2 regions of the Clostridioides sp. LIBA-7678 genome follow, and region 2 is predicted to be linked to the other one. Evidence: riboswitches for the same ligand, from Rfam matches in the RefSeq annotation. Region 2 holds a riboswitch; the other holds the start of a gene.
What was found. Region 2 has a riboswitch for thiamine pyrophosphate ahead of thiC (phosphomethylpyrimidine synthase ThiC). Riboswitches for the same ligand answer to the same signal wherever they lie in the genome.
Positions count from the first base shown of each region.

Region 1: linked by a shared signal. The riboswitch ahead of ACTG46_RS10485 (MTH1187 family thiamine-binding protein) and the one ahead of thiC (phosphomethylpyrimidine synthase ThiC) in region 2 are both predicted to bind thiamine pyrophosphate.

Region 1 covers NZ_CP196987.1:2,167,888-2,176,992, forward strand. Annotated here, with positions in the region: gene mutS (DNA mismatch repair protein MutS) at 1-331, opposite strand, end outside; gene ACTG46_RS10470 (ABC transporter ATP-binding protein) at 497-1,231, opposite strand; gene ACTG46_RS10475 (ABC transporter substrate-binding protein) at 1,200-2,213, opposite strand; gene ACTG46_RS10480 (ABC transporter permease) at 2,235-3,005, opposite strand; gene ACTG46_RS10485 (MTH1187 family thiamine-binding protein) at 2,980-3,270, opposite strand; TPP riboswitch at 3,399-3,498, opposite strand; cyclic di-GMP riboswitch class I at 3,948-4,037, shown strand; gene ACTG46_RS10490 (hypothetical protein) at 4,090-4,266, shown strand; gene ACTG46_RS10495 (winged helix-turn-helix transcriptional regulator) at 4,381-4,737, opposite strand; gene ACTG46_RS10500 (PhzF family isomerase) at 4,993-5,913, shown strand; gene ACTG46_RS10505 (NUDIX hydrolase) at 6,143-6,754, shown strand; gene ACTG46_RS10510 (DUF3784 domain-containing protein) at 7,038-7,376, shown strand; gene ACTG46_RS10515 (IS1182 family transposase) at 7,566-9,105, opposite strand, start outside.
Region 2 covers NZ_CP196987.1:1,907,102-1,916,206, forward strand. Annotated here, with positions in the region: gene recQ (DNA helicase RecQ) at 51-2,534, shown strand; TPP riboswitch at 2,623-2,734, shown strand; gene thiC (phosphomethylpyrimidine synthase ThiC) at 2,875-4,176, shown strand; gene thiS (sulfur carrier protein ThiS) at 4,221-4,415, shown strand; gene thiF (sulfur carrier protein ThiS adenylyltransferase ThiF) at 4,408-5,211, shown strand; gene ACTG46_RS09265 (thiazole synthase) at 5,274-6,044, shown strand; gene thiH (2-iminoacetate synthase ThiH) at 6,061-7,164, shown strand; gene ACTG46_RS09275 (thiamine phosphate synthase) at 7,165-7,866, shown strand; gene ACTG46_RS09280 (YfcC family protein) at 8,044-9,105, shown strand, end outside.

The sequences.
Region 1 (9,105 bases), 260 kb from region 2:
CTCTTATAACCTCTCTTCTAACAATTCCTTTTGCAGTAGATGGGTCTTCCATTTGTTCACCTATTGCTACTTTATATCCATTTTCAACTAATTTTGATATATATGAATTGGCTGAGTGGAAAGGCACACCACACATAGGAGCACGTTCTTCTAAACCACAAGCTTTTCCTGTTAATGCTATTTCAAGAGCTTTTGAAGCTACTAATGCATCTTCAAAAAACATTTCATAAAAATCTCCCAATCTAAAAAACAGTATACAATCTTTATATCGGTTTTTTACTTCAAGGTACTGCTTCATCATAGGAGTCAATTTATTCATATCTATTTGCATTATCAAACCTCCTTCTTTTCTAATTAAATATTATATCATAGTAGATGATTATTATTAACATAATATATAAAATTTTGACGTATAACTAAAAAACAATCCAAAATGTATAATTACATTTTGGATTGCTAGGTTTAGTACTCTTTGAATAAAGCATATATATAATTTTTACAACAAAGATATTATTTCTTTCTTAAGTTTAATGACATTTTCAAGGTTATCTTCATTCAGTTTTTTACTATCAATAATAAATTCTTTTTTTATTATTGATGGCTTTTTTGAAATGACATAAATTCTATTTGACAGCATTATAGCTTCATCAATATCATGGGTTATAAGAAGTATTGTTGAATTTACCTTTTTCTTAACATCTAAAAGCCATTTTTGCATAGATGTCTTAGTCAACGAGTCGAGTGCTCCAAAAGGCTCATCTAAAAGCATTATGTCATTAGAATTTACAAAGGTTCTCAGGAAATTTGCTCTCTGTCTCATTCCTCCAGAAAGTTCAGATGGATATTTATTTTCATATCCATTTAAACCAAAAACCTCAAAATAATGTTTTACCATTTCCCTTGCTTTACTCTTTTTTTCTTTTTTTAAGACCAGTGGTAGTGACACATTATCTATTATAGTTTTATATGGTAAAAGTAAGTCTTTTTGGTACATGTAACTGTATTTTCCATTTATATCTACTTTACCACTATTATAATCTGTAAGTTTAGTTATAATATTAAAGATAGTACTTTTACCACATCCACTTGGTCCTAATATAGAAACAAATTCGCCTTCATATACATCAATACTTATATCTTTTAAAACTTCAACTTCTTTATATGTTTTTGATACATTTTCTATAGATACTTTTATTTTTTTATTGTGGTAAGAATTCATTTGTGTAAGCATCACTTGCCTTCATATCCTTATCTATTAATTTATATTCTTTTAAGAATGATGTGTAGTTATTCCATACACTATCTTTCATTTCTCCCCATCTAGGTGCATCGTCTTTATATTTACTTGCTAGATATTCTTGACTCTTTAATGCTAATTTTTCATCTACCTCAGGTGCATGTTTTACTAATATTTTTGCTGCATCTTCTGGATTTTTAATTGCATATTTGTAACCTTTTGTTGTAGCCTTTAAGAATTTCTTAGCTAGTTCTGGATTATCTTTTAGTACAGTTTCATTAGAAATTATAAGTGGTGTATAATAATCTAATCTTTCATCTAAATCTTTTACTGGTATAAAGTTCAAATCATAGTCAATTAAACTTGCCTTAACTGCATCCCAACCTTCAAATATCCATGCAAAATCTACAGTTTTCATAGCTGCAAAGAAATCATCTTGACCAGTATTAACTATTTTTAATTTGTTAAAGTCGGCTCCATTTTTCTTCATAACTGCTTTAAAAACAGCTTCTTCTGATGGAGAACCCCAACCGCCATAAGTTTTTCCCTCAAAATCCTTAGCTGTGGTTATATTTTTTTCTTTTGGTGATGCAAACCCAGAAGTATTATGTTGTATAACAGCTGCTACAGCTTTTATTGGAAGTGGGTCTTCACTAGTCTTTGCATAGGTAACTTGTTCTTGATAACTTATACCAAAGTCCGCTTTGCCTGTTGCAACTAAAGTCTCAGCTCCACTTTCGGGTGGTTGCACTATTTCAACATCTAGACCTTCTTCTTTATAATAACCTTTATCAAGTGCTACAAATAATCCAGTATGATTTGTATTTGGTGTCCAATCAAGCACCATAGTCACTTTTTTAGAAGAATCATCTTTAGTACTATTTTTATCCTTATCATTATTTGAAGAACATCCAGTTATTGTCGCTAATGTAAAAACACTTACTAAACCTAATATTCCTAATTTTTTGAAATTCATAATTTCCTCCCTCAAATACAATTAATCTGCTAATCTATGTCTTATAACAATTTTTTTTACTACTTGTACAACTCCTACAAATATTAAACTAAATATAACTACCAATATAGTAGATGCAAATACTTTATCAAGAGCATATGCACTTTTTGACCTTAGCATATAAACACCAAGACCTTTGGTTCCACCTAACCACTCTGCAACAGTCGCTGCCATTACAGCATAAGTCGCAGATATTTTAAGCCCAGAAAAAAATTTATCCATTGCCATAGGAAATTTAAGATGAATAAATGTATTAATTTTATTTGAATTCATAGTCTTAAATAAATTTAAATAATCTTTATCAATATTCTCGATTCCATCTACAAAACTTATTAATATAGGAAAAAAACAAGTAAGCGTTACCATCAATATTTTTGGCATTGTCCCAAAGCCAAACCATATCATAAAAAGTGGAGCTATAATTATTGTAGGTATCATTTGAGTGACCAACATAATAGGATAAAGACACTTTTTTATTATCGACACAAAATCCATCAATACACCAATTATTAATGATATTATGATTGCAACTATAAAACCAAGTATTGCTTCTCCTATAGTAACTACAGCATGCATGGATAAATTTTGAGAGTCTTTAAAAAATACATTAAGTATATCTACTGGCGTGGGTAGTATATACTGTGGGACTTTTAAAACTTCTACCACAGATTGCCAAAGAATAAGTATAAACAAAAATGTTGCTATTGGATATATACTATCTTTAACTTTATCTATGATTTCTAAGTTTTTCATCTATAGTCAAACCCCCAGCTTTTTCATCTACTCTAGCTACTGTTATAACTCTTTCACATCCAAGGTTAAAAGGGATTTTATGTACTTTCTTCAATAATTCAAAAACTTCATCAAAATCACCTTCAACAGTCGTACTCATTGCACCTATTTCACATTTAAGACCACTTTTTTCAATTTCAGCAATACAAGCATCTACTACTTTATACATTTCTTCTTCACCTTTGTAAGGTCTTAGTGGCATTACTGCTATGTCTGCGATTACCATTTAAATCACTCCTTTAAAAATAATTAATACCTACTAGGTATATTTTGCTTTTTATTAAAAATTTTACTTCTAAAAGATAATATATTTAAATAAAATAAAAGTCTTATCCACAATAGGATAAGACTTATTTTCATCTTTACTGGTCTCCCTACACTGGCATTATCCAAACAGGTTCAAAGGGTCGAGATAAAATCTCCTCTCAGCACATTAGCTCCCCGAAATATATTATATCTTTTCTACTTGATTATACTACACTTATCATATTTTAACAAATTTTTTATTCATATTATATATTTTATCTATTTTAAAATATATAATACCAAAATAGTATTTTTTAGTATTTTTAAAAAAGTATATTGCCATAATACCTACTCATCATAATTTATTAGAGTTTGATTAAATTTTAAAGCTTATTTATAAAAATATACTATTATAATGATTTTTCTTTATTTTATTAACCATTTGACTTTATTTAGCTTTATTCTACTGCCTCAAATTAGTTCAATTTAGGTTAATAATAAAAACCTCTTATTCTGATTTGTATATATAAACTATATAATGTAATTATTTTACCTAATTTATTTTTGAAAAATAAATTATTTTTTTTAATTTTTAAATTTTTTAATATGTACCTTGAAAAATCAAACGTTTTCCTATATGATTGTAATTGTAGAATAAAACTAAATAGGCAAAACTAGAGAAATTTAGTGACGCAAAGCTATAGGGACTAAGACTTATGAAACGAGTTATGTCAGCCAGTTGCCAAAAAGATATTTTCTTTTTGTTTTTATGAAAGTTTTTTAGGGGGATAAATGATATATGTTTATAGATAAAATGGATAGATGTACGCATATACTAACTGCATATATATGCAGTTCATACGATTACTGCAATTTTATAGATACACAATTAAATGACTTTATACTAGAATATGGAGAGAACGTGGTAGAATCTTGTTTGCATCAAGTGATGGTATTGGTAAGCAGATATAATTAAAGAAATTTTATTTTCTAGAAAACCCTTTTTAGTTTTATCTACGTTTTATAATACATTAAAGAACTAATTAAAATAAGCTTCATTATCTATTTTTCATGAAGTAAACAGTTGAGTTTATCTCATATACTGTTTACCCCAATTACATAATTCTAATAATATCGATTCCAATGATTTACCACGTTTAGTAGACAAATATTCAACTTTTGGAGGAATAGTCGGATAAGAAATCCTCTTAATAAGTCCATCTCTTTCAAGATACTTTAATTCTTGTGACAGTATCTTATGACTTATATGAACAACTTCTTTTTTTAATTGACTGTAACGTATTGGCTCTTGTTTTAAAATATGCCATAAAATAATTGCCCTCCATTTACTTCCTATCACAGTCATGGTAAAACCAATTGAACAATTAAAATCTTTTTGTCTTTCTTCAATATTTGGAAATTCTTCAAAATTATTATCTATATCCATCCCAATCCTCTCTTTCAAAATAGTAAGTATCTAACTAAAAAGTGCATTCTTGTTTAGCATACTAATTCGTAATATAATCTTGATTGTAGCATAGAGCCTTACATAATACTACTTTTTTAGATGTATATGTTTAAATTTTAATATAGACATATACTGTTTTATTAATTTTATTTAAATAGATAATAATAAGTAATAACTTATCTAAAGTTTTCTATGTACACAAACTACTCTAATATTTAGAAAGGATTATATAATATGAATAAAACATTTCGTCTTTATCAAGTTGACTCATTTACAAAAGAAAAATTTACAGGTAATCCAGCTAGTGTAATTACAAATGCTGATGGCTTATCTGAATCACAAATGCAAAAAATAGCAAGAGAATTAAATAATTCAGAAACTGCTTTTATTTTCAATAAATTTATTAAAAATCATCAAGAAAATTATGATGTACATATCAGATTTTTTACACCAACTAATGAGGTTCCTATATGTGGTCATGCTACTATTGCTGCCCATTATGCTAGAGCAGTAGAAAACCAACTCAATAGCACAACAGTATTTCAAAAAACTGGTGCTGGAATATTGCCAGTTGATATTATAAAAAAAGATAATGATTATGAAATAATTATGACACAAGGAAAAATTGAAGTATCTCCACCATTAAAACAAACATATCAAGAAAGATTACTTAATGCATTTGGTATTTTAAAGGAAGATATTCATACAGATTGTCCTATTGCCATAGCATCTACAGGACATTCAAAGGTTATGATTGGAATAAAGAGATTATCAACATTAAATAATTTATCTCCAAATTTATATGAATTATCGAAAATAAGTCAAGAAATAAAATGTAATGGATATTATATTTTTACATTAAATAATAAAGAAATGCTACAGGTTCATGGAAGGATGTTTGCTCCTGCAATTGGTATTTCAGAAGACCCTGTTACAGGAAATGCTAATGGGCCTTTAGGTGCGTATATTGTACATTATAAAGTAATACCTACACCTAACACACAGTTTATATTTGAAGCAGTTCAAGGAGAAGCAATAAAACGCAAAGGAAAGATGTTAGTAAAAGTAATTATTTCAGATAATAAGCCCGTTGAAGTAAAAATAATTGGAAAAGCTATAATTGCATTCTCAACAAACATAGAAATTGAATTATAGAATACATCTAAGTAAAATTTTGAACTTTTTAATTCTAATTAATACTAATTTAATAACAAACTAATTTATATACAAATTAATTTTTTTATTATTTGTTAATATATATTTATCATTATATTATATAATAATATAGATAGTTACTATATCTTAAATTAGATAAATCATAATTATATATTATTGTCAAAACTCAATTATATAATTTTTAATAATATTATTTTAGGAGGAAAAAATGATAAACGATATTAAAAATAAGTTCAAAGATTACAAACCATATATAAATGGATATAAAAATATGAAAAGAGCATCTGTTTTAATTCCAATAGTAGAAATAAATAACATACATCATATATTATTTGAAGTTCGCTCAAAGAATTTAAAGCATCAACCTAATGAGATTTCTTTTCCTGGTGGCAAAATAGAATCCAATGAAACTCCATATAATGCTGCTATCAGAGAAACTTGTGAAGAACTAGGCACTTTTAGTGACAATATAGAAATCATATCTAGTCTAGACCTACTTATAACACCTGTAAAATTTATAATACATCCTTATTTAGGATATATAAAAAACATTAACAATTTAAATATAAATAAAGATGAAGTTGACCATACTTTTTTGGTGCCTATAAAATATCTTTTAGAAAATCCTCCAAATACTTATAATAATACTGTAAAAGTTTTTCCTGATGAAAATCTACCCTATGGATCAATTCCAAACCAAAAAGATTACAAGTTTGAAAGTGGAAGTTACCCTATTCTATTCTATAAATATAAAGATTATGTAATATGGGGTATGACAGCAAAAATACTAGAAAACTTTTTAAACTTCTTATCAGAATAATACTTGTAAGTGAACATTCAAAATTTTAAATGTAATAATTCTAAAAAATATAAGAAATTATGTTTTATAATTTTTTTATTTAATTATTATTCAGTTATTATTACATAATTACCAATACAATTTCAAGGTAAATACTAAGTGTTATTATCATACTATAGATAAATTATAGCATAATAATATATCTAATAAGGTTAAGATATGAAATAAATGATTTTAATGTATCTTTATGGTAAAATATAACAGGTTAGTAAACTGTAAATCAAAGTATATGGAGGTGCTTATAATGTTTGCAGTAGGATTTATTGTTATATCCGCAATTGCCCTTTTCATTTTAAGTATATTGTTATTTAATGGAAAAGCAAGTATGCTATTAGCAGGGTATAATACTATGAGTGATAAAGAGAAAGCTAGATATGATAAAAAAAAATTATGTAGAAGTTCTAGCATTGTTATTTTTATTGTATCTATAATGTTGTTTATTATGGCATTTCTTGGTTATAGAGTAGAGAGTGGACAAATGGGTGAAAAAGAAATGCTTCCATTTGCTGTGATATTTATAATCGTTATACTCACTAGTGTGTTTTTCAATATCTATTATTCTAATAAGAAATGTAAAAAATAATATTTAGTAAGCTGGGGCTGTCGCATGGGCAAATTAAATTTGTTCTGTGAGAGCTCTTTTTACTTATCTTAATAGGTATATTTTTAATTATTTTATATATAGTTTATTTTCTAAGTAAAATTATGCATGACAAATATAAGGTATAAAAATACCATTTTTTCAGATAATATTTGATTATAAATAATAAATTTAGAATGCTTTTTTTAAAGTATGAAGATATATTCCACATTTATTTTTTACTATTTTATTGTGTAGCCTAGAAATGTTATGAGCTATCGCTACAATAATACACTCTGATAGAACATTTTCTTTACCTCGGCTTAAAAATCTTCTAAATTTCATATTTTGTTTTACTTGAGCGAAAGCTCCTTCTGCTTGTATACTTCTATTCACTCTAAGTTCACACCCCTCCGGGCTCATAATTCTATTTAAGTTTTCTTTCCTTTTTTCATGAAACAACTTAGATACTTGTAAGTTTTTAGTCCTATTTTCAAGAGAAATCTTACTATTACTTCTCTTAATGCAACTACTTTTATATTGACAATCATGACATTCTTCACAAGTGTAACAAGTTATTTCGCTTTTATAACCTGTTTTTGACTTTCTATTTATTATTTTATTAGCAAGTAGTTTTTTATTGTTTTTACAAATATAATAATCATTTTTTTCATCATAATCCATGTTATCAATATGTCCAATATTATTTTTATATTTTCTAGTTTTACTAATTTCATAATTTGCAGGTTTTATGAAAGATAATTGATTATTACACTCTAAAAATGTATAGTTTTCCTCACTTTCATACCCAGAATCAGCAACTATTTTAGGATATTTGAATTTTGCATAGTCCTCAATCGATTTTAAAAACGGTATTAATGTTGTCGTATCAGTAGGTTGATGTCCTGAACTTACCCAAACTATATATTCTGAATCTACACCAAATTGTATATTATATGCTGGTTTCAATTGTCCATTTTTCATATGGTCTTCTTTCATTCTCATGAAAGTTGCGTCATTATCTGTTTTAGAATAACTATTCCGTTCACCCATTATATGAAGGTCTTTAGTATACTTTTTCAATCTATCAATATAATTATTTAATTGCTCTATAGATTTTTGAACCATAGATTTTTTCTTTCCTTTTCCATGAACAAATGTTATATTTAATTCTTTTGATATTTTTTTTAGTTTCTTTAAAAGTTTCTTCAAATGGTAGATTTTTATTTTATCTTTATAAATTACTTTAATACCAAAATCAGTTTCACATTTTAATATGAAGTCAGATATATTACTCATCATTTTAGCTATATTTTTATTTATAGCTTTTTTCCAAACAAAAGTATATCTATTTGCAGATGACTCTATTTTTGTGCCATCAATAAATAGAGTGTCCATTGAAATCTCCTTACTATCTCCAAGAAAGTTTGTAAACTGTGCAATCAAAGTTTTGCTTATTGGTGAAAAATGAATACTACGGAATCTTGCAATTGTTGAATGGTCTGGAGGTGAGGCTCCGCCTAGAAGATACATAAAGTTAATATCTCTTTTGCATGCTTTCTCTATTTCTCTTGAAGAATAAATACAGTTCATGTTTGCATATATTATAATTTTCAAAAGTTGTCTAGGGGTTACTTTATTTACTCTAACTCGAGAATAAGTCTTATATAATTTTTCTAAATTCATCTCCTCAATAATTTGACTTAATAACCTTACAGAATCATCTTTTGGA
Region 2 (9,105 bases):
GAACATAATCAGGAAAGAAGTCTAATTAATTTAAATTAGGAGAGAAATATATGAATGAAAAACTTTTAGAAATACTATCAAAATACTATGGATATACAAGCTTTAGAAAAGGTCAAGAATCTATAATAAATTCTATTTTGAGTGAAAAAGATGTACTAGCTATAATGCCAACTGGAGGTGGTAAATCTATTTGTTATCAACTTCCAGCATTGATATTAGATGGGATGACAATAGTAATTTCTCCACTTATATCTCTTATGAAAGACCAAGTAGATGCTTTAAAGACTATGGGGATTAATGCTGCTTTCATAAATAGTTCACTGAGCAATAAAGAATTTAATGAGATATTAAATAATATTAGAAAAAATAATTATAAAATACTCTATATTGCTCCAGAGAGATTAGATGCACATGAGTTTATTGAACTAATAAATAATAACAACATAAGTCAAATTGCAATAGATGAAGCACATTGTGTGTCTCAATGGGGGCATGATTTTAGATTGAGTTATAGACGGATTTCTGATTTTATAAAGAATTTACCTAAAAGACCTATAATTACAGCCTTTACAGCAACCGCTTCAGAAGAGGTACGAGCTGATATAATAAATTTATTATGTCTAGAAAATCCAGACTGTTATATAACCGGTTTTGATAGAGAAAACTTATCAATAAACATAGTAAAATCATCTAGTAAAAATAAATATATTTTAGATTATATTAAAAATCATAAAAATGAGTCTGGAATTATATATGCTGCAACTAGAAAGGAAGTTGAAAACATACATAATGGATTATCTAAGAGAAATATATCTGTATCAAAATATCATGCAGGTTTATCTAAAAATGAAAGAAGTAAAAATCAAGAAGATTTTATAAATGATGATGTGGATATAATGGTAGCAACAAATGCATTTGGAATGGGTATTGATAAACCTAATATAAGATGGGTTATACACTACAACATGCCTCAAAGTATAGAAAATTACTATCAAGAAATAGGTAGAGCTGGTAGAGATGGAGAGAAAAGTGAATGTGTGCTTTTGTTTTCTCCAGGAGATGTACATATACAAAAATATTTAATCGATATTGGAGTTGAGAATCCTGAAAGGAAGTTGTTTCAACACAAAAAGCTTCAATATATGATTGACTTGGCTTACAGTAATTCATGTTATAGAAGGACAATACTAAATTACTTTGGAGAAAATTATATAGAAGATTGTAATAATTGTAGTAACTGTTTAGTAGAAGGTGAAATAGTAGATAAAACTATAGATGCTCAAAAAGTTATTTCATGTGTAGCTAGAATGAAAAGAAGTTATGGTGTTACTACCATTGTAGATGTACTTAGAGGGTCTAAGAATAAAAAGATTTTACAACTTGAATTGAATACTTTATCTACATATAATATTATGAGAGACTATTCAAGTGAAGATTTAAAGAACTTTATAAATACATTGGTTTCCCATGGATTCTTGGATTTAGTTGAGACTTTAGGTAATGGAAATAGAGGAAGTTTTCCAACCATAAGATTGAATGATATGTCTATGAAAGTTTTAAAAGGTCAAGTGAAAGTTGAATTTAAAGAAATCGTGATGACAAAATCATTAGAAGTAGAAGATGAGTTATATAGTGCTTTAAGAGAGCTTAGACATTCAATAGCAAGTGAAGAAAGAATAGCTCCATATATGGTATTTGGTGATGGGACACTTAGAGCTATGTCTAGCAGTTATCCAATTAATAAAGAAGAGATGTTAGATATATCTGGAGTAGGGGAAATTAAGTATCAAAAATATGGTAGAGATTTTGAAACAATAATTAAAGAATATGTCGAAAAAAACAACATAAACAAAAAAAGTGAAGAAAAAAATGTCGATTTAGATAATGTTAATAGTGAGTTCTTTGAAGTTAATTCAGATAAAGCTCTATATGAAAAACTATTAAGTATTAGAGGTGAATATGCAATAAAAGAAAAAGTACTCCCATATATGATTTTATCCAATAAGACACTGAAAGAAATAAGTGGAAGATATCCAATTGATGAAGAGCAACTGAAGGACATTTCAGGTATAGGTGGAGTAAAAATTAAAAAGTATGGAGCTAGTATTTTGGATGAAGTCAAACAATATGTAAGAGAAAATGATATTAATGTTACTTGGAAAAAAAAGGGTAAAAGGAAGTTAATACTAGATGGAGAAAGTAGAAAAAATAATGAAATAGCATTAGATTTATTAAATCAAGGCAAGGATATACAAAGTATTAGCCAAGAACTAGAGATTTCATTATCGACTATTATTGGATATGCCCATGACTATGTAAAGGATGGACATAGTATATCGTTTGATTTAGAATTAGAAAATTTCTATAATGAAGATGAAAAGCAAATGATTTTAGAAGTTTGTGAAAAAGTAGGATATGATAATTTAAATAACATAAAAAGAAAACTTCCAGATTCAATAAAGTATGAAAACATAAGAGCTGTGATGCTTGATTCTTATCTTAAAAATTTAAAAAATGATATTATGTCAGAGTAATTTTTAATATCTCCAAAAATAAAATTTGTATTATTGTGTTGAACTAATAATTTTGCTGTGTTATACTGAATTTGTAAAAATAATGAAAAATTAGAGCTAGGGGCGCTAGAATTGGCTAGCTGAGAGATAAAGCCGTAACTTACAAACCCTAATAACCTGATCAAGATAATGCTTGCGAAGGGAAGCTTTTAATATAATTTTGTTACATAAATAGACAAATTATTTAATGTTAGGGAAAATTTGTCTAAGTGTATATATGATTATAAGAGTGCTTTCCAAACAAGGAAAAGCACTTTTTTTATTTTCAAAAACTATAACTTTAATCTTGGAGGATTGTAATATGAATTATACAACACAAATGGATGCTGCTAGAAAAGGCATAATAACTAAAGAAATGGAAATCGTTTCTCAAAAAGAGCAAGTAGATGTGAATGAACTAAGAGAATTAATAGCAAATGGACAAGTTGTTATACCTGCTAATAAAAATCATAAATCTTTAAGTGCAGAAGGTGTAGGTAAAAATTTAAGAACAAAGATAAATGTAAATCTAGGAATTTCAAGAGATTGTAAGGATATAGAAAAAGAACTTGAAAAAGTTAGAGTAGCAATAGACATGAAAGCTGAAGCTATAATGGATTTGAGTAACTATGGTAAAACTAGAGAATTTAGAGAAAAAGTGGTTGAAATTTCACCTGCAATGATAGGTTCAGTACCTATGTACGATGCAGTGGGATATTTAGAAAAAGAATTAAAAGATATAACAGAAGAAGAGTTTTTGAATGTAATAAGACAACATGCTATTGATGGAGTTGACTTTATCACTATACATGCAGGTCTTACAAGGAATGTTTGCCAAAAGATAAAAAATCATGAAAGATTAACTCATATAGTATCTCGTGGAGGTTCTCTGTTATTTGCATGGATGGAATTGAATAATAAGGAAAATCCTATTTATACTAATTTTGATAAAATATTGGATATATGTGAGGAATACGATGTTACATTGAGTTTAGGAGATGCTTGTAGACCTGGCTGTATAAAAGATTCTACTGATGGAGTTCAAATTCAGGAACTAGTAGTATTAGGTGAGCTTACTAAAAGAGCGTGGGAGAGAAATGTACAAGTAATGATAGAAGGACCTGGACATATGGCTATTGATGAGATAGAAGCAAATGTAGTATTAGAAAAAAGATTGTGTCATGGAGCACCTTTTTATGTTCTTGGGCCATTAGTTACAGATATAGCACCAGGTTATGACCATATAACAAGTGCAATAGGAGGAGCTTTGGCATGTGCTAAAGGAGTAGACTTTTTATGTTATGTAACTCCAGCAGAACACTTAAGATTACCTAATTTAGATGACATGAAAGAAGGTATAATAGCTGCAAAAATAGCTGCTCATGCAGGAGATATAGCTAAAAACGTTAAAGGTGCTCGTGAATGGGATAATAAGATGAGTAAAGCCAGAGCTGATTTAGATTGGTGTGAAATGTTTAGACTTGCAATAGACCCTGAAAAAGCTAAGAGATATAGAGATGAATCAACTCCTACTCATGAAGATAGCTGTACTATGTGTGGAAAAATGTGTTCAATGAGAACAGTTAAGAAAATACTAAATAATGAGGAACTTAATTTAATATAATTTGTGATTAGAATAAAATAGATTTAAAAAGAGGAGGTGATTTGGTGAAGGTTAATGGGAAGGATGTTGAATTTAAAAAAGATTTGACTATAATAGATTTATTAAATAAATATAACTTAAATAGTGATAGAGTTGTAGTTGAAGTAAATCTAGAAATAATTGAAGAATCCAACTACAGTACATATATATTGAAAGACGAAGATATTATAGAGCTTATTAGTTTTGTTGGAGGTGGTTAAAATAAAGATATTTGTAAATGAATTATTAACAGATGTTGAAGAAAATACGACTGCCTACAAAGTTAGAGATGATTATAATTGTAAATGTGATGTATTAGTATTAAATGGATATCCAATTAAAACAGATATTCCTCTTTGTGAGAACGATAAATTAACACTTATACAAAAGGGAGTCAAGCCATCATTTGATGAATTAGAAAACTTATTGATTGCGAGACATACTCCAAATATACATAATAAGTTAAAAAAAGGGAAGGTTGCTATATTGGGGTTAGGGGGACTTGGGTCCAATATAGCTATCTCTTTAGCCAGAATTGGAGTAGGAGAACTTTTACTTATAGACTATGATGTTGTAGAACCTTCTAATCTAAATAGACAGCAGTATTTTATAGATGATATTGGAAAATTAAAAACTGATGCTATGATAGAAAATATAAAAAAAATAAATCCGTTTATAAAGCTAAAGAAACAAGATATTTTTTTAAATAAACATAATATGGATACTATTAAAGATTCAGATTTGATAATTGAAGCTTTTGATGATGCATCATGTAAGGCACAGGTTTGTAACTATGTGTTAATAAATTTAAAAGATAAATATCTAATAGCATCATCAGGTATGGCAGGTTATTATGATTCAAATATAATAACTACTAAGAAGATAAAAGACAAGTTTTATATATGTGGTGATTTTGTAAATGAAGCTAAATTTGGTGAAGGTCTTATGGCTCCAAGGGTTGCTATCTGTGCAAATCACATGGCAAACTTGGTAACACAAATACTTATAAATATGTAAATACTAAAATTAAATTCTAAAAAGATTGAATATTAAAAAAGTTGTACATGGAGGGAAATAATATGGATAAATTGGTACTTGGTGGACATGAATTCAATAGTAGATTGTTGGTTGGAACAGGTAAATATGGTTCAAATAATATATTGCCTGAGGTAATAAAAGAAAGTGGCAGTGAGATAATAACAATGGCACTTAGAAGAGTGGATTTAGATAATAAACAAGAGAATATATTAACATATATTCCGAAAGAAATGACAATACTTCCAAATACATCAGGAGCTACTAATGCAGAAGAAGCAGTAAGAATAGCTAGAATATCCAGAAAAATGGGATGTGGAGATTTTATAAAAATAGAAGTGATATCAGATACTAGATATTTACTTCCTGATAATGAAGAAACTATAAAAGCTACAAGAATACTTGCTGATGAAGGATTTATAGTTCTTCCATATATGACACCAGACCTTTATGCTGGAAGAAGACTTATAGAAGCTAATGCAGCAGCAGTTATGCCTCTCGGGGCTCCAATTGGTTCAAATAGAGGGCTTCAAATGAAAGAAATGATAAGAATAATGATAGATGAATTAGATATACCAATAATAGTGGATGCGGGTATTGGCAAACCATCTCAAGCTATGGAAGCTATGGAAATGGGAGCTGATGCTGTACTCGTTAACACTGCGATAGCTTCAGCAGGAAATCCTGTACAAATGGCAAGAGCATTTAGACTAGCTGTAGAGGGTGGAAGAGAAGCATATCTCGCAAAAACAGGAAGTGTATCAGAATTTGCAAACGCATCTTCTCCTTTAACAGGTTTTTTAGGCAATTTATAGAAAGTGGTGATTGGTGATGAGTTTTTATGATGTAATAGAAAAATATAGAGATTTTGATTTTGATGGATATTTAAATAATGTTACTGATAATGATGTTTTAAGAAGTTTATCAAAGGACAAGCTTGAAGATTTTGATATATTAAATTTGCTTTCTAAAACTGCTGTAAAATATTTAGAAGCCATGGCTCAGAAAGCACATAAATTAAGTGTTCAATATTTTGGAAAAACAGTATGTTTATATACACCAATGTATATAGCAAATTATTGTGTAAATCAATGTGTTTACTGTGGTTATAATATAAAAAGTGGAATAAAAAGAAAAAAATTAACTATGGATGAAATTAGAGAAGAGGGAAATGTAATTTCAAAAGAAGGTTTTAAACATTTACTTGTTTTGACTGGAGAGAGTAGTTTTCATTCAAGTGTGGAATATATAGGTGAGGCTATAGAAATATTAAGAGAAAAATTTCCATCTATAGGTATAGAAGTCTATCCAATGGAAGTAGAAGAGTATAAGTATATTGTAGATAAAGGCGTTGAAGGTCTAACAGTATATCAGGAAACTTATGACGAGGAAATATACAAAAAAGTGCATATAAAAGGCCCAAAAGCAAATTATAAATTTAGGTTAGATGCTCCTGAAAGAGGGGCAAAAGCAGGCATGAGGACTTTATCGATAGGAGCACTTTTAGGGTTGAATGATTTTAGAAAAGAAACCTTTTTTACAATATTGCATGGGAAATATTTAAAAACAAAATATCCTCATATTGAGCTTTCATATTCAACACCAAGAATGAGACCTTTTAAAGGTTGTTTTGAAGAATTAGTAGATATAAGTGATACTGATTTGGTTCAAGCTATGATATGTATGAGATTGTTTGACCCACATGCAGCAATAAATATATCAACTAGAGAAAACTTGGAAATGAGAAGTCATATAATACCTTTAGGAGTAACTAAATTGAGTGCAGGTGTTTCTACTGATGTAGGGGGGCATTCTCAAGATGAGCATGATACTGCTCAATTTAAGATAAATGATGAAAGCACTGTTGCAGATGTAGAGAAGATGTTAAACTCAATTGGATATCAACATGTATTTAAAGACTGGGAAAGATTTTAGATGTATTTGATAACAAACAGAAAATTATTATGTAATGAAGAAAGATATTTAGAAGTTATTAAAGAGTCTATATTGAGTGGTATAAAAAACATTATAATAAGAGAAAAAGATTTAGAATATGAAGAATTAAACAAATTATATATGAAAATAAAAACCAAAATCAATTGTATAGATTTTCAAGAGAAAATACTGAATAAAAATTTGAAGATTAATATAAATCAGAAAGAAAGTATTAATAAACTTAAAGTTAACTTTATAGTAAATAGTAATATTGAATTTTTTGAAAAAACAGATTGCCAAGGGATTCATCTTCCTTTTAAAGTATTCTTGGATTTACTTGAAAATAATTACAGTTTTAATAAAGATAAAATACTGGGATTATCTTTACATCAAATAGAGGAGGTAGAACATTTAGAAAATTTGATGAGAAATAAAAATATAAGAGTAGATTACATAACCTTGTCACATATATATGAAACTAAATGTAAAGAAGGTTTACATCCAAAAGGAATTGAGCTTCTAAAAGAAGCTAAGAAGATTACTGATATTAAGATAGTTGCGCTAGGAGGAATTTTACCATCCAATGTCAAAGAAACATTGAAATACTGTGATGATTTTGCCATAATGTCAACTATAATGAAATCTAAAGATATTAAAAAAACAATCTCAGATTATAATGAAAAAATTGAATTATTAAAATAGTATATGGAATCCTTAATTTAAAGAAAAATAAAAAAGTTATCTTTTAAAATTTAAAAGATAACTTTTTTATTTTGTATCTTTGCTAATAAAAAATTGTAAAAAGGGAAAACTTTAGTCAGAGAGATTAAACAATATCCTAAAAGATTTAAAATTTAGTAAAGTATGGAGGACATTATAATGACTGACAGTAAAAAGAAACGATTTATTATACCACACACTTTTACAATAATATTTTTACTAATAGTCTTAATGGCAATATTGACTTGGGTAGTACCAAGTGGTGAATTTAGTAGAGAAGATGTAGAAGGCAGAATGGTAGTTGTACCAGGAACTTATCAAAGTGTTGAAAGCAATCCTCAAGGGTTTGCAGATGTTTTTAAGGCACCAATAGAAGGTTTTATCGATTCAGCAGAGGTTGTAGGCTTTGTATTAATAGTTGGAGGTGCCTTTGGTATTGTAAATAGAACTGGAGCTATAGAAGCAGGAATAGCATCAGTTATATCTAAATTTAAAGGAAAAGAACTTCTTATAATTCCAATATCAATGATTTTATTTGGTCTTGGAGGTACTACATTTGGGATGGCAGAGGAGACATTACCATTTTATATGATATTTGTTCCACTTATGACATCCTTAGGATATGATTCTCTAACCGCCATAGCAATTGTATTTATAGGAGCAGCAGCAGGAGCTGCAGCTTCGACAATAAACCCATTCTCGGTTGGTATTGCACAGGCACTAGCTCAACTTGCTCCAGGTTCAGGAGTAGCATATAGAGTAGTTATTTTTATAGCTTATATATTAATAAGTATAGCGTTTGTTATGTATTATGCTAAGAAAGTTAAAGAAAATCCTGAAAGTTCAATAGTATATGAAATAGATAAAAATAATAAATCAATACTTAATCAAACTTCAACAGAAATAAAAGAATTTACTTTTAAAGAAGTATCTGTTCTTGCTATCTTTGGAATAGGTATGGCAATAATGATTTGGGGTGTCTTAAGTCAAGGATGGTATATTCCAGAGATATCAATGTGTTTTGCTGCCATAGGAGTACTTTCTGGTTTAGTTGGTAGATTATCTCAAATTGAAATTTCAGAAAGTTTTATAGATGGAGCCAAAGATTTAGCATCAGCCGCTCTTGCCATAGCATTAGCTCGTGGAATCGTAATAATTGCTCAAAATGGATTTATAATAGATACTATATTAAATTCCGCAGCAGCTTTTTTAGGTGGCCTT